2 regions of the Pseudomonas sp. 2FE genome follow, and region 1 is predicted to be linked to the other one. Evidence: predicted binding sites of a transcription regulator. Region 1 holds the regulator's gene; the other holds the start of a gene.
What was found. Region 1 encodes LexA, which represses DNA repair genes until DNA is damaged. Its sites were predicted from a motif close to CTGTNTNNNNANACAG; they were not measured.
Positions count from the first base shown of each region.

Region 2: recN (DNA repair protein RecN) is a predicted target of LexA. The motif match lies at 7,064-7,079, and genes of this name have one in related genera.

Region 1 is NZ_SCMO01000001.1:643,527-653,472, reverse strand. Features, by position in the region: gene FFS12_RS03140 (S-methyl-5'-thioinosine phosphorylase) at 1-582, opposite strand, end outside; gene nagZ (beta-N-acetylhexosaminidase) at 594-1,592, opposite strand; gene FFS12_RS03130 (L,D-transpeptidase) at 1,615-2,139, opposite strand; gene FFS12_RS03125 (TetR/AcrR family transcriptional regulator) at 2,186-2,893, opposite strand; gene lexA (transcriptional repressor LexA) at 3,174-3,782, shown strand; gene sulA (SOS-induced cell division inhibitor SulA) at 3,793-4,266, shown strand; gene FFS12_RS03110 (hypothetical protein) at 4,433-4,666, opposite strand; gene FFS12_RS03105 (DUF6586 family protein) at 4,743-5,261, opposite strand; gene topA (type I DNA topoisomerase) at 5,338-7,944, opposite strand; gene FFS12_RS03095 (DUF1653 domain-containing protein) at 8,059-8,295, opposite strand; gene fadA (acetyl-CoA C-acyltransferase FadA) at 8,385-9,560, opposite strand; gene fadB (fatty acid oxidation complex subunit alpha FadB) at 9,590-9,946, opposite strand, start outside.
Region 2 is NZ_SCMO01000012.1:70,228-80,173, forward strand. Features, by position in the region: gene carB (carbamoyl-phosphate synthase large subunit) at 1-704, opposite strand, end outside; gene carA (glutamine-hydrolyzing carbamoyl-phosphate synthase small subunit) at 878-2,026, opposite strand; gene dapB (4-hydroxy-tetrahydrodipicolinate reductase) at 2,221-3,021, opposite strand; gene dnaJ (molecular chaperone DnaJ) at 3,099-4,229, opposite strand; gene dnaK (molecular chaperone DnaK) at 4,352-6,268, opposite strand; gene grpE (nucleotide exchange factor GrpE) at 6,381-6,950, opposite strand; gene recN (DNA repair protein RecN) at 7,103-8,779, shown strand; gene fur (ferric iron uptake transcriptional regulator) at 8,903-9,307, opposite strand; gene FFS12_RS16470 (outer membrane protein assembly factor BamE) at 9,405-9,929, shown strand.

The DNA.
Region 1 (9,946 bases):
GGCCAGCACCGTTTCCGGCATGCCGGTCATGCCGACGATGTCGCAACCGTCGCGCTCCAACCGGGCGATCTCGGCCACCGTCTCTAGCCGCGGCCCCTGGGTGCAGGCATACACGCCATGCCCGCTGAACGCGCAGCCTCCCGCCGCCAGCGCTGCCGTCAACTGCTCGCGCAGCGCAGCATCGTAGGGGTAGCTGAAATCCACGTGGGTCACATGCTCCAGCTCACCCGCGAAGAAGGTGTGCTCACGCCCGGAGGTGTAATCGATGATCTGGTGTGGGACGCAGAAATGTCCGGTGCCCATGGCCGGGTGAATACCGCCGACGGCATTCACCGCCACAATCGCCTCGGCCCCGGCCTGTTTCAGCGCCCAGAGGTTGGCCCGGTAGTTGACCTGGTGCGGCGGAATGCGGTGCGGATGGCCATGCCGTGCCAGGAACAGCACCTCGCGACCGGTGTACTCACCACGCAGGATATCCGCCGAAGGCGCGCCATAGGGCGTGTCCAGGGACAGCGCCTGGCGAATGGTCAAACCTTCCAGCTGGGTCAGGCCGGTGCCGCCGATAATGGCGTAGACAGTCATGTTCGTTATCCTTAGTCAATCAACTGGGCGGCCTGCAAGGCACCCATGGCCTGGAGCCAACGCGGGCTCTGACGGTATTCGGTGGTCGGGAAAGCCTGGCCGCGCATCCGCGCCAGACGCGCTGGCGGCTGCACTTTCAGACGCTGCAAAGCGCTCAAGGCCAGTTCTGCGGCGCCGCGCTCATTGCACACCAGCCCCATGTCGCAGCCCGCAGTCAGGGCAGCCTCGATCCGGTTCGCCGCATCGCCCACCACATGGGCGCCAGCCATGGACAGGTCATCACTGAAGATCACCCCATCGAACTGCAACTCACCGCGCAGGATGTCCTGCAGCCAACGACGGGAGAAACCGGCCGGCTGGCTGTCCACCTGCGGGTAGATGACATGGGCCGGCATCACCGCGGCCAACTGCTGACTTAATGCCGCGAAAGGCCGCAGATCACTAGCGCGGATCTGCTCCAGGCTGCGCTCGTCAACGGGAATCGCCACATGAGAGTCCGCCTCCGCCCAGCCATGGCCGGGAAAATGCTTGCCGGTCGCCGCCATACCGGCCGCGTTCATGCCGCGAATGAAGGCACCGGCCAGCAGCGTGGCCCGCTGTGGGTCGCCCTCGAAAGCACGGCTACCGACCACCGCACTGCGCTGATAATCCAGATCGAGCACCGGCGCAAAGCTTAGATCCAGCCCCACCGCCAGCACTTCGGTAGCCATCAGCCAACCGCACTGCTCGGCCAGCCACTCGGCATTAGCGTTATCGGCAATCGCCCGCATCGCCGGCAACCGCACGAAACCTTGGCGCAGACGCTGTACTCGCCCCCCCTCTTGATCCACCGCCAACAACAAATCCGGACGCACGGCACGAATCGCCGCAGACAGCTCCCGCACCTGTCGCGGATGCTCGATATTGCGCGCGAACAAGATCAGACCGCCCACTTGCGGCTGGCGCAGTAGTTGGCGGTCTTCGGCGGTCAGCCAAGTGCCACCGATATCCAGCATCAATGAGCCTTGCAGGCCAGAAGTCATAACAAAATCCTTAGCTGAGTTCGGCCGCCGCCCATGCCGGGCACGGCGCTTCATCTATCTGTACAGCGCAGTGGACGGGCACACGGGGAAAGAGTTCCAGCACATCGCGATTGCGCAGGCGAATGCAGCCGTGGGAGCCAGGTATCCCCATCGGCTCAGTGTCCGGGGTGCCATGCAGGTAGACATAACGGCGGAAGGTATCCACGGCACCGAGACGATTGCGCCCCAACTCGCAGCCGCTTAGCCAGAGAATCCGCGTGAGAATCCAATCGCGGTTGGGAAACTGCTCGCTCAGCGCCTCAGACCAGACCTCGCCCGTCCAACGCCGCCCACGCAGCACCGCACCCACGGGTAGCCCTTCGCCAATCTTCGCGCGCACCTGATGCAGGCCGCGCGGCGTACAGCCGGAGCCGTTTTGCTCACCCGGTCCATTCAGTGCAGTGGAAACCGCCAGGCGCAGCACCAGCTGCCCATTGGCAAAGCCGTACAGGCATTGGTCGGCGAGAGAGATGTGGAGAAGATCGAGGGCACGCATGGCGGCTAGCTTAGCCGATCACATCGGCTGCGCCCACCGCTCGACGTCAAACCTTGGCGGTGGCGATTGCGGTTTTGCTGCGCGGCCGGAGCTGTGCGCTGGCCAGGGTTTCATCGGTCACCCCGGTTTCAGAACGCATGCCCGCTGCGAGGAATGGCACCATCAGGCGCATCACCTGCTCAATCGAGGTATTCACACCAAAATCAGTCTCGGCAATGGCGCGTAGCGCCTTGATCCCAGACATGCTGAAAGCGGCCGCACCGAGCATGAAGTGCACCCGCCAGAACAGCTCGATGGGTGGAATCCGTGGCGCCGCCTCATGCACCAGTTGCATATAGCGGCGAAACACCTTGCCGTACATATCTTCCAAATAACGCCGCAGGTGGCCCTGACTCTGACTGAACGCCAGCCCTAACAGGCGCATGAAAATCGACAGATCATTGCCACTGCGTGGCTTCACCGCCAAGGCTTGCTCGACCAGGATTTCGAGCAAATCTTCCAGGCTGGCTTTGTGATCGGCTTTAGCCTGACGGCGGTCCAGCTCTCGTTCGAGACTGGCGCAGAAAGGCCCGAGGAAGCGCGAGAACACCGCCTGGATCAGTGCTTTCTTCGAGCCGAAGTGATAGTTCACCGCCGCCAGGTTGACCCCGGCCTTGCTGGTGATCAAGCGTAACGACGTCTCAGCGAAACCTTTCTCCGCGAACAACTGTTCAGCAGCATCGAGGATGCGTTCGACGGTTTCTGACTGGGCCATTGGACATCACCTAACAAACACTTGTTTGAAACATACGTTTCAAGCCGCAACCTTGTCAAGTCGCATGAGCCGCCTTTCGGCCGGCCAGTCACGGACTTTTATAACAGACTGACTTTTATAACAGAGAGGCTTACTGCAAGACGTCCGCCAAGCGCCTGAAGTAACAGTCCTTGCTCGTCCGCTGCCAGTAGAAAAGCTTCAAAGCTGCAAAAAGGAGGATTGCCAAGCCTCAATCACTGTATATAATCACAGTCACTGTATAAAAAGACAGAGCTCAATAATGCTAAAACTGACGCCCCGCCAAGCTGAGATTCTCGCCTTTATCAAGCGCTGCCTTGAAGATAACGGCTACCCGCCGACCCGCGCAGAGATTGCCCAGGAACTCGGCTTCAAGTCACCCAACGCAGCCGAGGAACACCTAAAAGCGCTCGCCCGCAAAGGCGCGATTGAAATGACCCCAGGTGCTTCACGCGGCATCCGCATTCCCGGTTTTGAGCCGAGCAATGAGGAAGATGGCCTGCCCATCATTGGTCGCGTCGCTGCTGGCGCACCGATTCTGGCACAACAACATATCGAAGAATCCTGCCGGATCAACCCGGCGTTCTTCCATCCACGGGCCGACTACTTATTGCGTGTCCGCGGCATGAGCATGAAAGACGTCGGCATCTTCGATGGCGACCTGCTCGCCGTGCACACCACCCAAGAAGCACGCAACGGCCAAATTGTTGTGGCGCGCCTTGATGACGAAGTGACAGTAAAACGCTTTAAGCGCGAAGGCGACAAGGTCTGGCTGATTGCCGAGAACCCTGAGTTCGCGCCCATCGAAGTGGACCTGGAAGCACAGGATCTGGTGATCGAAGGTTTGAGTGTCGGCGTTATTCGCCGCTAAAGGAGACTTTATGCAGTTCCCGCAGTCGCTGAACCGTACGCAGCTTCCACTGTTCGAGGCCTTTCTGGCTCAACCGGTGACACCGCTGTTAACCGAAGCTGTGGAATCAGCTTGGTTTGATGACCCGGAAACCTTTAGCGAGCTGTCGCTGCGCGGCGCTGCCGGGAATTGCCTACACCTGCTCGCACCCATACTGCGCGAACTGAGTCAGGAAAAAGATGCCCGCTGGCTAACGCTGATCGCCCCACCAGCAAGCCTGACCCAAGCCTGGCTACGCGATGCAGGACTGAACCGCGAACGCATCCTCCTGCTCCAACCACGTGGCGAACAGAGCGCCCTAGGCCTTGCTTGCGAAGCTCTGCGCCTGGGCCGCAGCCATACAGTCGTAAGCTGGCTGCACCCGCTGCAGCGTCCGGCGCGCCAGCAACTTGCCGATGCCGCTTGCCTGGGCAAAGCACAAAGTCTGAATATCAGCCTGGGCTAAAGATCACTGATCGATTTCAGCCGCTGATCGGCACATGGATGTGCCACTCGCAACACAAAGACATTTACTTTGCCTAGAGAAATGCCGAGGCAGAAGGGTTTGCCGCGCTAGAAGAGCGCTTCAGGAAGAACCGCTCAATCAACTATTGGGAAGTAACGCGCGCTGATCAGTGAAGTACGCGCGGCCCATCTTCTCGCTCAAAATCACCCTCAGCCAATCGACCCGCCATTTGCACGCCCACATTCAGCATGGCTTTAGCGACTTCAATATGGTGACCCTGCAGAAAGGCCTTGGCATCGGCAGAAAAATCTAGAACTACCAACGCCTCTTCATCCTCTGCACGACGCAAGGCAATGCGCCCGTCGGGCAACTCGACGATTTCAAGAAAGGATGTAGGCATAAAATCTAATCTCCACGAAAGGCCGTTAGTGTACCAGCCAGCTTGGCCTCTCCCCTAGCCCACCTATCCACCCAACTCAGCACTCGCTGAGCGACTCACGAAAACGCAAGGCCAACACTTTGAGCTGCTGACGCCAGTCTTCCAGCAGTAGACGCGCCAGTGGCGGCTCGTCCTCATCCAGGCTGAGCGACTCGATCAAGGGCAGCGTCGGATCAATTTTCGCCTTTTTCGGCGCTTGTGGCGGCTGAAAGAGTGCCGCATAGGCTGCCACCAACTGGGCAAGCCAGGTCTCCGACTGCTGCGCCAGTTCTACCAGCTCAGCCAACTCTGGGCTCGGCGCGGTATCCAATACGGCTTTCGTCAGCACTAGCTCCACGCGCGGAACATTGGTCTCCGCCAGCCGGTAATAGCCGGCGATTTCGTGGCAAAGGCCTAGCAGCCCACCGTACAGGTGAAATAACGCCGCCTCGCGCTCGGCCTGAATCAGCGCCTGGGCGTTCATCGCACGCCCCTCTTCTGCTTGGCGCCAGGCATCCAGGGCCAAGCCAGCAAAATAGAGTTTTTGGTTGGTGCGGGTATACAGTTCATGGGCCATTACGGCGCCCTCCACAGCAGATACGGTCAATATACGCGCGCTAGCAAAGGCCGGCGCGCGTTCTATCTGATCCCGCTTAGCGTTTGTCTTCGACCTTCCAGGCCCCGCCGCCGTAGAACGCCCGCCAGCCGGTGGGCTTACCGTCCACCTCGCTCTGTACATACTGTTCGCGAGTCTTGCGGCTGAAGCGAATCACCGCAGGACGCCCATCCGGGTCCTTCTTCGGCGCCTCGATCAGGAAGTGATACTTCGGATCGATTTCGTCCTTGTGCGGAATCAGCTCCAGCACCAGAGGCGCGCGGGTTTCGCGGTTCTTCGGAAACTGGCTGGCCGCGAGAAACAGACCGGAAGCGCCATCGCGCAGTACGTAGGTGTCGTTAACCTTCTCGCACTTCAGCTCCGGCATCTTCACCGCATCCATCTTCGGCGGCGCCGGCTCGCCACTTTTCAGCAGCTTGCGGGTGTTCTTGCACTCAGCATTGGTGCAACCGAAGAATTTACCAAATCGACCGGTTTTCAACTGCATCTGGCTGCCGCACTTATCGCACTCGAGACTTGGCCCTTCATAGCCCTTGATCCGGTACTGACCCTGCTCGATCTCATAGCCCGTGCAATCCGGGTTGTTACCGCAGATATGCAGCTTACGCGTCTCATCCAGCAGATAGGCATCCATCGCAGTGCCGCACTTCTGGCAGCGATGCTTGCCCAGCAGCACCCGGGATTCGGATTCGCCTTCATCATCGGCGGCGATCTCATCGCCGGGGATTAGGTTGAGGGTCGACTTGCAGCGCTCTTTCGGCGGCAGGCTGTAGCCCGAGCAGCCGAGGAATACGCCGGTCGAGGCGGTACGAATCATCATCGGCCGGGCACATTCGCGGCAGGCGATATCGGTCGGCGTCGGCTGATTGGCACGCATGCCGCTGTCGGTTTCGGCAGCCACTTCGAGCTTTTTCTTGAAGTCGCCGTAGAACTCATCCAGCACGTGCTTCCACTCGCGCTCGCCCTGGGCCACATCGTCCAGATGCTCTTCCATGCCGGCAGTGAAGCCGTAGTCCATCAGGTTGGAGAAACTCTCGGAGAGACGCTCGGTAACGATGTCGCCCATTTTTTCCGAGTAGAAACGCCGGTTGTGCAGCGCTACATAACCGCGTTCCTGAATCGTCGAGATGATCGCGGCGTAAGTGGATGGGCGGCCAATACCACGCTTCTCCATCTCCTTGACCAGGCTGGCTTCCGAGTAGCGCGCCGGCGGCTTGGTGAAGTGCTGGCTCGGATCGAGCTTGAGCAACTTCAGCACTTCGCCTTCGCTCATGTCCGGCAGCACATCGTCATCACCTGGCTTGCTCAACTGCGGCAGCGCACGGGTATAGCCATCGAACTTGAGGATGCGGCCCTTGGCGCGCAACTCGAACTTGCTGGCCGCCACGCTGACGGTGGTCGACAGGTATTCCGCCGGCGGCATCTGGCAGGCGACGAACTGACGCCAGATCAGCTCATACAGACGCTCGGCATCACGCTCCATGCCGGACAACTGGGTCGGTTTGAGGTTGACGTCGGACGGGCGAATCGCCTCGTGCGCTTCCTGCGCGCCTTCCTTGCTGCTGTAGACATTCGGCTTGGCGGGCAGGTATTTCTTGCCAAACTCGCCTTCGATAAAGTCACGAACCATGCTCACGGCATCGGCCGAGAGGTTGGTCGAATCGGTACGCATATAGGTGATGTAGCCAGCCTCATACAGACGCTGGGCCATCATCATGGTCTTCTTCACGCCAAAGCCGAGGCGATTGCTCCCCGCCTGCTGCAAGGTGGAAGTGATGAAAGGTGCCGACGGCTTGCTACTGGTCGGTTTGTCTTCACGCTTGACGATGCTGTAGCTAGAAGCCTTGAGCTTCTCCAGCGCAGCCATGGCCTGCTGTTCATTCAGCGGCTTGAACGCCTCGCCATTCTCACGCGCCACTTCAAAGCGGACATTGGCGCCTTTGGCGGTGCCGAGATGGGCATGGATCTCCCAGTACTCTTCCGGGTTGAACGCACGAATTTCCCGCTCACGCTCGACTACCAGTTTCACCGCTACCGACTGCACACGGCCGGCGGACAGGCCGCGGGCGATCTTCGCCCACAGCAGCGGCGAGACCATGTAGCCGACCACCCGGTCGAGGAAGCGGCGCGCTTGTTGCGCGTTGACCCGGTTGATATCCAGCTCGCCCGGCTGGGAAAAGGCTTCTTGAATCGCCTTCTTGGTGATTTCGTTGAACACCACGCGCTTGTAGCGGCTGTCATCACCGCCGATAGCCTCGCGCAGGTGCCAGGCAATGGCCTCCCCTTCACGGTCCAAGTCGGTTGCGAGATAGATGGTGTCGGCATCCTTGGCCAAGCGGCGCAGCTCTTCGACAACCTTTTCCTTGCCCGGAAGGATCTCGTATTTGGCCTTCCAGCCATGTTCCGGATCGACCCCCATGCGCGCTACCAACTGGCGCTTGGCTTTTTCCTTAGGTGACAGCACCGGCGCTTCAGCGGCAGCCTTGCCACGTTTGACCGGCTCTTTGCTGGCACTAGCCGAACCGCTGGTAGGCAGGTCACGGATATGGCCGATGCTCGACTTCACCACGTACTGGCTGCCCAGATACTTGTTGATGGTCTTGGCCTTGGCCGGGGATTCCACGATGACCAGCGATTTGCCCATGGATCGGAAATTTCCTGAATTCGAGAAGTGAAAGGCGGAAGGCGCCTCTCGCGGCACCGCTATATATAGTGGTGACCAAGGTGAGGTCAAGCGTGCGGCAAGTTCGATCTCAGCTCAGGGCTGCACGAAGAGGTCCGCTTCAGCCTGAATCAAAGCAAAGCGCGGTACGGCCTGCCCGTCCACCTCGACGGTTTCACGGAACATGCTCAGCGGACGCACCCACAGGCCGTAATCGCCGTAAAGGGCCTGATAAACCACGACCTGCTCTTCTGTCTCGGAATGCCGAGCCACCCCAAACACGCGGTACTCAGGGCCTTTGTAGTGACGATAGAGACCAGGTTGTAGCTGCATCATGTCGCTCCTTGCTGCTGCAAAATAAAAAATACCGAACCCAAAACAAAAACCGGGGCACTGGGCCCCGGTTACGTATCGTCAAACGCTTAGATGCGTTCGAAGATAGTGGAGATACCTTGGCCGAGTCCGATACACATAGTGGACACGCCGAAAGTACCGCCGTTCTGCTTCATCACATTCAGCAAGGTCCCGGAGATACGCGCGCCGGAGCAGCCGAACGGGTGACCCAGGGCGATCGCGCCGCCGTGCAGGTTAACCTTCTCGTTCATCTTGTCGAGCACTTTCAAATCCTTCAGCACTGGCAGGGCCTGTGCGGCGAAGGCTTCGTTAAGCTCGATGAAGTCGATGTCAGCCATGCTCAGACCCGCACGCTTCAGCGCTTTCTGCGTGGCCGGCACCGGGCCGTAACCCATGATTGCCGGGTCAACGCCCGCTACCGCCATGGCACGGATCACGGCCATCGGCTGGATGCCGAGGTCCTGGGCGCGCTGCGCCGACATGACGATCATGCAGGAAGCACCGTCAGTGATCTGCGAGGAAGTACCTGCAGTCACGGTGCCGCCTTTGGGGTTGAACGCAGGCTTCAGTGCAGCCAGGCTTTCCAGAGTAGTTTCCGGACGAATGGTCTCGTCGTAGTCAAACACTTTCAGGAAACCGTTCTCGTCGTAGCCTTGCATCGGGATGATTTCATCCTTGAACTTGCCTTCGACGGTGGCCTTGTGCGCCAGGCGGTGCGAACGCTCACCGAACGCATCCTGCTGCTCACGGCTGATGCCGTGCATCTTGCCGAGCATCTCGGCGGTCAGGCCCATCATGCCCGACGCCTTGGCGGCGTACAGGGACAGATGCGGGTTCGGATCGACACCGTGCATCATGCCGACGTGGCCCATGTGCTCCACGCCGCCGATGACGAACACGTCACCGTTGCCGGTCATGATGGCCTGCGCAGCGGTGTGCAGGGCGCTCATGGAGGAACCACACAGACGGCTGACGGTTTGGCCGGCGCTGGTGTGCGGGATCGGAGTCATCAGCGACGCCATGCGCGCGATGTTCCAACCTTGTTCCAGGGTCTGGTTGACGCAGCCCCAGATCACATCTTCCACTTCGGCCGGATCGACCTTGGGGTTGCGTGCCAGCACGCCAGTGATCAATTGTGCGGACATGCTGTCGGCGCGGGTGTTGCGGTGCATGCCACCCTTGGAACGACCCATCGGGGTGCGACCGAAGTCGACAATCACCACGTCTCTTGGATTCAGGCTCATAAATTCACTCTCGCTCTATCGTTCCGCGCTTAACCGAAGAAGCTCTGGCCGTTTTTGGCCATCTCACGCAGCTTCGCGGTGGGGTGGTACAGCGCGCCCAGGTCGGCGTACTTGTCGGCCAGGGCGACGAACTCGGCTACACCGATGGAGTCGATGTAACGCAGTGCACCACCACGGAAGGGCGGGAAGCCGATGCCGTAGATCAAGCCCATATCGGCTTCAGCTGCGGTTTCGACTATGCCGTCTTCCAGGCAACGTACGGTTTCCAGGCACAGCGGGATCATCATGAAGTTGATGATGTCTTCATCGGTCACTTCACGCTGTTCGGTGATCACCGGCTTGAGCACTTCGTAGGCAACCGGGTCAGCCACTTTCTTCGGCTTACC
Region 2 (9,946 bases), on a different contig from region 1:
TCGATGGAGCAGACGATGATGCAGTTATCCTTCTTGTCGCGGACCACCTCCATCTCGTATTCCTTCCAGCCGATCAGCGATTCGTCGATCAGCAGCTCTTTGGTCGGCGACAAGTCCAGACCGCGGGCGCAAATTTCCTCGAACTCTTCACGGTTGTAAGCGATACCGCCACCGGTGCCGCCCATGGTGAAAGACGGACGGATGATGCACGGGAAACCCAGTTTATCGAGCACCGTATAGGCTTCATCCATGCTGTGGGCGATACCGGAACGCGGGCAGGCCAGACCGATGTCTTTCATCGCCTTGTCGAAACGCGAGCGGTCTTCGGCCTTGTCGATGGTGTCGGCGTTGGCACCGATCATCTCGACGCCGAATTTCTCCAGAATCCCGTGGTGCTCCAGATCCAGTGCGCAGTTCAGCGCGGTCTGACCACCCATGGTCGGCAGCAGTGCGTCCGGGCGCTCTTTCTCGATGATCTTGGCCACGGTCTGCCATTTGATCGGCTCGATGTAGGTCGCGTCGGCCATCGCCGGGTCGGTCATGATGGTCGCGGGGTTGGAGTTCACCAGAATGACCCGGTACCCCTCCTCGCGCAGTGCCTTGCAGGCCTGGGCGCCGGAGTAGTCGAACTCGCAGGCCTGGCCGATGACGATGGGGCCGGCGCCGAGGATCAGGATACTTTTAATGTCTGTACGTTTTGGCATTTTCTACTCTCGAATCCGTTGGTCAGTCGGCAAGTCGTCTTCAAAACTACTGCGCGGCGCCTGTGCTGCGTTGCGCGCTGCTCACTTCCTCACCGTACTGCTTGTACTGTCTCGTCGTTGCGCTCCGGGCGCCTTGCCCAGGCGCCGCTCGCTACGTTTTCCAGGCGACTTGATTAACGCCGCGCGGCCATGGCTTCGATAAAGCGGTCGAACAGTGGCGCGACATCCATCGGGCCCGGGCTGGCTTCCGGGTGCCCCTGGAAGCTGAAGGCCACCTTGTCGGTACGCTCGATGCCCTGCAGGGTGCCATCGAACAACGACTTATGGGTTGCGCGCAGATTGGCCGGCAGGGTTGCTTCGTCTACCGCAAAACCGTGGTTTTGACTGGTAATCATCACCACACCGCTGTCCAGATCCTGGACCGGGTGGTTAGCGCCGTGGTGGCCGAGTTCCATCTTCACGGTCTTGGCACCGGAGGCCAGGGCCAGCAGCTGATGACCGAGGCAGATGCCGAACAGCGGAGTCTCGGTTTCGAGGATGTCGCGAATTGCGCTGATGGCGTAATCGCACGGCTCCGGGTCACCCGGGCCATTGGACAGGAACACGCCATCCGGTTTCAACGCCAGCACTTCGCTGGCCGGAGTCTGTGCCGGCACCACGGTCAGGCGGCAACCGCGCTCGACCAGCATGCGCAGGATGTTCAGCTTGACGCCGTAGTCGTAGGCGACCACGTGGTACGGCAGCTCGCTGGCGGCGATTTCCGGGTGACTGTCGCTTTTCAGGTTCCAGACACTCGAGCGCCACTCATAACGCTCGCTAGCGCTCACGACCTTCGCCAGATCCATCCCCTTCAGCCCTGGGAAGCCGCGGGCTGCAGCCAATGCCTGCTCGTCGGAGATATTGTCGCCAGCCAGGATGCAGCCGTTCTGCGCACCTTTCTCACGCAGGATGCGGGTCAGGCGACGGGTGTCGATACCGGCGATGGCCACCACGTTGTTGGCCTTCAGGTAATCCGGCAGCGACAGGGTGCTACGCCAGTTGCTGGCCACCAGGGGCAGATCGCGAATCACCAGGCCGGCGGACCAGACGCGATTGGATTCGGCGTCTTCCGGCGTAGTGCCGGTGTTGCCGATATGCGGATAAGTCAGGGTAACGATTTGCTGGGCATAGGAAGGATCGGTAAGGATTTCCTGATAGCCGGTCATGGCGGTGTTGAACACCACCTCTCCAACGGTTTGACCGTCGACTCCAATGGCTTCGCCGCGAAAAATGCTGCCATCAGCAAGGGCCAAAATGGCTGGTTTAAGGGCTGGCTTAGTCAAGAAAACCTCCGTTCAATCAAGCCTGACAGGGCGTACGCAGGTTGTAAAAAAGCGGGATGACGCTTGGACACGTCACCCCGCTTTTTTCGAATCACTTTTTCAAGTTCCCGCGCGCTTTTAGTGGACACACTAAAGCTGTAGCTTACAGAAAAAGGCCTTTTTGGTCTACCCGCCATTACAACCCTTTAGCTGTCTCAGCGCAGACTCAGCACATCCTGCATGTCGTACAGCCCCGGCTGCTGCCCTTCCAGCCACAACGCAGCACGCACCGCCCCCCTGGCGAAGGTCATGCGACTGGAGGCCTTGTGGGTGATTTCCACGCGCTCGCCATCCGCCGCGAACAGCACGGTATGGTCGCCGACCACATCCCCCGCACGCACTGTGGCGAAGCCGATGGTCTGCCGTTCACGCGCACCGGTCTGGCCCTCACGACCGTAGACCGCGACCTTCTGCAGATCGCGCCCCAGGGCATTGGCCACCACTTCGCCCATGCGCAGCGCCGTGCCGGACGGCGCATCGACCTTGTGCCGGTGATGCGCCTCGATGATTTCGATATCGACCTCATCGCCCAGCACGCGAGCGGCGGTATCCAGCAGCTTCAAGCAGAGATTGACGCCCACGCTGAAGTTGGCGGCGAAGACGATGGGAATCTCCTTGCCCGCCTCCGCCAACAATTGTTTCTCTTCGGCGCTGAAACCCGTGGTGCCGATGATCATGGCCTTGCCCGCCTGCCGGCACAGCGCCAGGTTCTGCAAGGTCACGGACGGGTGGGTGAAATCGATCAGCACATCGAAGCGGTCCAGCACCGCGGCCAGATCACCCGACAGCGGCACGCCCAGCTTGCCGAGCGCCGCCAGCTCACCAGCATCCGCCCCGATCAGGCTGCTGTCCGGGCGATCGACCGCCGCCGTCAAGCAGGCACCGGCCTGCTGTATCGCTTCGATCAGGGTCTTGCCCATGCGCCCAGCGGCACCCACTACGGCTATACGTCGCATAAATCCAGCTCCCAGCTACCAGCCCAAAGCTGCAAGGTACAGGCAGCGCTCGCCGCCTGACGCCTGCAACTGGTTACTTACACATCCCCGAAGAAGCGCTTCACGCCCTCGAACCAGCCACTGGCCTTGGGCGAGTGGGAGGTATCGCCCAGCAGCGACTTGCGGAACTCTTCGAGCAGCTCACGCTGGCGCTTATCCAGATGCACCGGCGTCTCCACCGCGACCCGGCACATCAGGTCGCCAGCACCGCCGCCACGCACAGGGGCGACGCCCTTGCCGCGCAGACGGAACAGTTTGCCGGTTTGCGTGCCTTCCGGAATCTTCAGTTTGACCCGACCATCCAGGGTCGGCACTTCCAACTCCCCCCCCAGCGCCGCATCGGCGAAGCTGATCGGCACTTCGCAGTACAGGTGCTTGCCGTCACGCTGGAAGATCGCATGCTCGCGCACATTGACCACGACGTATAGGTCGCCCGCCGGGCCACCCATGGCGCCCGCCTCGCCCTCACCGGACAGACGAATGCGGTCGCCGGTGTCGACGCCTGGCGGCACCTTGACCGACAAGGTCTTGTGCTCTTCCACCCGACCATGACCGTGACAGGCGCCACAGGGGTCGGCAATCATCTTGCCGCTGCCATGGCAACGCGGACAAGCCTGCTGCACCGAGAAGAAGCCCTGCTGCATGCGCACCTGACCGATGCCGCCACAGGTGGTGCAGGTCACCGGGCTGGTGCCCTTCTTCGCACCGGAACCCTCGCAGATTTTGCAATTGACCAGCGTCGGCACTCGAATGGTTACGGTGGTGCCACGCACTGCCTCTTCCAGATTCAGCTCCAGGGTGTAGCGCAGGTCGCTGCCGCGCTGCGCACCGCCGCGCGAACCGCCACGGGCACCGCCGAAGAAGTCACTGAACACATCACCGAAGATATCGGAGAAGTTCGCCCCGCCAAACCCAGCACCGCCAGCGCCGCCGCCCATGCTCGGATCGACCCCGGCATGCCCGTACTGGTCGAAGGCCGCACGCTTGTTCGCATCGGACAGCACTTCGTAGGCCTCGTTGGCTTCCTTGAACCGCTCTTCCGAGGCTTTATCGTCAGGGTTGCGATCCGGGTGGTGCTTCATTGCCAGCCGGCGATAAGCCTTCTTCAGCTCCGCCTCGCTAGCGCCGCGCTCGACACCCAGCACTTCGTAATAGTCACGCTTAGCCATAATTCTTTAGCACTCTTAAATCACCTTCTCCAGACACGCCAACGCGGGAGCAAGCTCCCGCGCGACGGACAACACCTGCCCACGCTTTAGCTGGGCAGGTTGGAGCGCAAGCAAGCGGACGCTTACTTGTTTTCCTTGACCTCTTCGAACTCGGCATCGACCACATCGTCAGCACCGCCTTTCGCTTCGTCATGCCCATGCGCCGCTTCACCAGGCTGCGGCTGTTCGGCGTACATTTTTTGCGCCAGCGGCGTAGTCGCTTCGGACAGGGCGTTGATCTTGGCTTCGATAGCCGCCTTGTCGTCGCCCTTCACGGCCACTTCGAGTTCGCCCAAGGCCTTTTCGATCGCCGCTTTCTCGTCCGCAGTGGCTTTGTCGCCCGCTTCGGTGAGCATTTTGCGGGTTGCGTGCACCAGTGCGTCACCCTGGTTACGCGCCATCGCCAGCTCTTCGAACTTGCGGTCTTCCTCGGCATTCACCTCGGCGTCACGCACCATTTGCTGGATCTCTTCCTCGGACAGGCCCGAGTTGGCCTTGATCACGATGGACTGCTGCTTGCCGGTGGCCTTGTCCTTCGCGCCCACATGCAGGATGCCGTTGGCATCGATATCGAAGGTCACTTCGATCTGCGGTACACCGCGCGGCGCCGGCGGAATCTCGGCCAGGTCGAACTTGCCCAGCGACTTGTTCTGCGCGGCTTGCTTACGCTCGCCCTGCAACACGTGAATGGTCACGGCGCCCTGGTTGTCGTCGGCGGTCGAGAACACCTGCGACTTCTTGGTCGGAATGGTGGTGTTTTTCTCGATCAGCGCGGTCATCACGCCACCCATGGTTTCGATACCCAGGGTCAGCGGGCTGACGTCGAGCAGCAGCACGTCCTTCACGTCGCCAGCCAACACCGCCCCCTGAATCGCCGCGCCCACGGCCACGGCTTCGTCCGGGTTGACGTCCTTACGCGGCTCCTTGCAGAAGAAGTCGGTCACCAGCTTCTGCACCAGCGGCATGCGAGTCTGACCGCCGACCAGGATCACGTCATGGATCGCGCCCACATCGATACCGGCATCTTTCATCGCGATACGGCACGGCTCGATGGTGCGCTGCACCAGGTCTTCCACCAGGGATTCCAGCTTGGCGCGGGAGATCTTCACGTTCAGGTGCTTCGGCCCGGTCTGGTCGGCGGTGATATAGGGCAGGTTAACGTCGGTCTGCTGGCTGGAGGACAGCTCGATCTTGGCCTTCTCGGCGGCCTCTTTCAGGCGCTGCATGGCCAGCGGGTCGCCCTTGAGGTTCATGCCGCTTTCTTTCTTGAACTCGTCGACCAGGTAGTCGATCAGGCGGATGTCGAAATCCTCACCACCGAGGAAGGTGTCACCATTGGTCGCCAACACTTCGAACTGGTGCTCGCCATCGACTTCGGCGATCTCGATCACCGAGATGTCGAAGGTGCCACCACCCAGGTCATAAACGATCACGGTGTGGTCGCCCTTGGCCTTGTCCATACCGTAGGCCAATGCAGCCGCAGTCGGCTCGTTGATGATGCGCTTGACGTCCAGACCGGCGATGCGGCCGGCGTCTTTAGTGGCCTGGCGCTGACTGTCGTTGAAGTACGCCGGCACGGTGATCACCGCCTCGGTGACAGGCTCGCCGAGGTAGTCTTCGGCGGTCTTCTTCATCTTCTTCAGCACTTCCGCGGAAATCTGCGGCGGAGCCATTTTCTGGCCCTTCACTTCCACCCAGGCATCGCTGTTATCGGCCTTGACGATTTTGTACGGAACCATCTGGATGTCTTTCTGGACGACGTTCTCTTCGAAGCGACGACCGATCAGACGCTTCACCGCGTACAGGGTATTGTGCGGGTTGGTCACCGCCTGACGCTTGGCCGACTGACCGACGAGGATTTCACCGTCGTTGCTGTAAGCGATGATCGACGGCGTGGTGCGCGCACCCTCGGCGTTCTCGATGACCTTGACGGTACCGTTTTCCAGAATCGCGACGCAGGAGTTGGTGGTCCCCAGGTCGATACCGATAATTCTGCCCATCTTCACTCTCCCGAAATTGTGCCTTGAACCTTGAATGCGCCGCGCCCTGGTTTCACCGGTCGCGGCAGCTCTGAATCGCCTGCCTTAATAGATGGGGGCCTGATGCCGAATTTCAAGCCTGCTCATCCATCGAAGGTGGCGTCTCGGCCGGGGGCTTGCTGACCACGACCATGGCCGGACGCAGCAGGCGACCGCTGAGCAGATAACCCTTCTGGAACACCTTGAGCACGCTATTGGGCTCAAGACTGGTGCTTTCCTGCACGGCCATGGCCTGATGGTGTTCGGCATTGAACGGCGCGCCATGCGGGTCGATGACTTCCAACTGATAACGCTTCAGGGTGTCCTGGAACAGCTTGAGCGTCAGCTCCATGCCTTCACGCACCGGCTTGATCGCCTCGTCATCCGGATTGGACAGCTCAAGACCGCGCTCGAGGCTGTCGACGACCGGCAACAGATCATTGGCAAATCTTTCCAGGGCGAACTTGTGGGCTTTTTCCACATCCTGATCGGCGCGACGGCGCACGTTCTGTAAGTCAGCCGCAACCCGCAGAGCCTGATCCTGAGCGGCCGCCAGCTGCTCTTCCAGCGCTTGCACGCGGGCAGCCAGATCTTCGCTCGATACAGCCTCAGCAGCGGGTTCCGCGCCAGGATTCTGGGAATTCAGGGTCTGTTCGTCAGCCATGCGTCTCTCCTCTCAAAAACGACCGCGAGCCTCACTCACGTTTCTGCCGCTTATATGGGGTCACAATCTGCCGATTCAAGAGCGGCGGAGGATTGTCAGGCACAAAACAAACACTGTATAAATAACCATGTCTTACGCCTGAGGGCTCCGCCATGCTGGTACACCTATCCGTGCACAACTACGCCATCGTCGAACATCTCGACCTCGAGCTGAATGGCGGGATGAGCGTCATTACCGGTGAAACCGGCGCCGGCAAGTCGATCATGCTCGACGCCCTCGGCCTGTGCCTCGGTGATCGCGCCGACAGCGGTGTGGTGCGGCCCGGCGCCGACAAGGCGGATATCCTCGCCAGCTTCGATCTTGCCGAGATTCCGGAAGCCCGCGCCTGGCTGGCCGAGCGCGACCTGGAGAGCGACGGGCCGTGCATCCTCCGCCGGGTGATCACCGCCGAAGGTCGCTCGCGCGGCTACATCAACGGCTCACCCTGCCCGCAAGGCGACCTGAAAGCCCTCGGCGAACTGCTGATCGACATCCACAACCAGCACGAACACCAGTCGCTGCTCAAACCCGAGACTCACCGCCGCCTGCTCGATGAGTACGCCGGCAGCCAGGAACTGGCGCGCCAGGTGCAACTCGCCGCGCAGCGCTGGCGGCAAACCCGACAAGAGCTGGAACGCCTGTCCAGCGCCGGCGATGAGCAGCGCGCGCGCCATCAATTGCTCAGCTATCAACTGGAAGAGCTCGACAACCTGGCACTCGGCGAAACCGAACTGACGCAACTGGAACAGGATCACAAGGCCCTGGCCAATGCCGAAAGCCTGCTGAGCGCCTGTCGCCTGGTACTGGAACAATGCAGTGAAAACGACGCCGGCAACGTCTTGTCCGCGCTAACCAGCAGCCTGCAGCGGCTCGGCGCGTTCAACAGTCCACAGGGCGCCCTTGGCGAAGCCGTCAACCTGCTGGCCAGCGCGCAGATCCAGGTGGAAGAAGCAGTCGGCGAACTGAACCGCTTTCTCGATCACTTCGACGCCGATCCCGCGCGCCAGCAACTGCTCGAAGAGCGCCTCGACACTATCTACACCCTGGCGCGCAAGCACCGGATACCACCGAGCGAACTGTCCGCCCTGCAACAGCAGCTATTTGAAGAGCTGGAAAACCTCAACGCCGACGACCAGGCCGCCGAGCGCCTGAGCGAAGAACTTTGCGCCTACGCTCGCCATTACCAAGAAAAGGCCTGCGAGCTCAGCACGCTCCGGCATAGCGCGGCGGGGCAACTGGCTAGCGCCGTCGAAATCGAGATGCAGCGCCTGGGCATGCCGGGCGGACGCTTCAACATCGAACTGCACGGTGCCAACGCCACCGATCCGCACCCGCAAGGCCTGGAGCAAGTGGAGTTTCTGGTCAGCGCCAACCCCGGCCAGCCGCTCAAGGCCCTGGCGAAAGTCGCTTCCGGCGGCGAACTATCACGCATCAGCCTGGCCATCCAGGTGATCACTGCGCAAACCTCGCGAGTCCCCACGCTGATCTTCGATGAAGTCGACGTCGGCATTGGCGGCCCTACTGCCGAAGTGGTGGGCCAACTGCTGCGCCGCCTCGGTTCACGCGGCCAGGTGCTGACCGTGACCCACCTGCCGCAGGTCGCCGCGCAAGGGCACCAGCATCTGTTCGTGCACAAAGCCCGCGGCAGCGACGCCACCCGCACCGCAGTGGCGAATCTGGACGGCCCAGGACGGATTGAAGAAATCGCCCGCATGCTCGGCGGCGTCGACTTGACCGAGGAATCCCTGGCGCACGCCCGGCAGATGGTCAGCACCGCCGCCAATGCGTAGGGCGGTCTCGGAGCGCAGCGACAGCCCGCCGTAACCAACGGCGTACTGCTCGCGAGTACGCCCTACGATAAAAGCAAAAAGGCGACCCTCGGGTCGCCTTTTCATTACCAGCATCGGTAAGCCTTACTTCTTCTTACGCACGTAGAGCACCAGATTGTGATCCACCAACTCGAAACCATGCTCACGCACTATCTCTTTTTGGCGCTTCTCGATCTCGGTATCGAAGAACTCGATCACTTCACCGGAATCGACACAGACCATATGATCGTGGTGACCGCCATCGGCCAACTCAAACACCGCATGACCGCCATCGAAGTTGTGCCGCACCACCAGACCGGCGGCCTCGAATTGAGTCAGTACACGGTACACCGTGGCCAACCCCACATCTTCGCCGGCCTCCATCAGCGCCTTGTACACATCTTCCGCACTCATGTGGCGCTGCTCGGCAGAGTCGAGCATCTGCAGAATTTTGACCCGCGGCAGGGTCACTTTAAGGCCAGCTTTTCGTAGTTCGCTATTTTCAACCATGGTCAGCTTTCTCGCGGTTGCTGCTTCGCAGCTCCCTTCAATGCAGGTATGATCGGACGTCAAGTTGCCCAGCCAAGATAGTGGAAGTCACCCACCGATGCAAAACACCAAGCTCTTGCTGACTAGCCTCACCTTTGTGGGACTGTTCGCACTCGCCGGCTGTTCATTCCCCGGGGTTTATAAAATCGACATTCAACAGGGCAATGTCGTGACGCAGGACATGATAGACCAGTTACGCCCTGGAATGACCCGTCGTCAAGTGCGTTTTATCATGGGTAACCCACTGATTACCGATACCTTCCACGCCGACCGCTGGGACTATCTGTACAGCATCCAGCCAGGCGGCACGCAGCGCCTGCAGGAACGCGTCAGCATCCTGTTCGATGGCAAGGATCAATTGGTCGGCCTCGCGGGCGACTTCATGCCCGGCGTCAGCCGTGACGAAGCGATCCTCGGCCAGGATGGCAGCAGCCCAGCAGCCGCGCCCAAGCCCAGCGAACAAGCAAAAGCTGAAGAGCCGCCCAAGCCCGGCTCACTGCTGGAAAAGATCCAGCGCGAAGTGGACAACGTCGAGACCGTCCCGGTCCCGACTCCCGCACCACTGGAAACCTCGCCGCAATAACCGCTGCGCCGAGACGA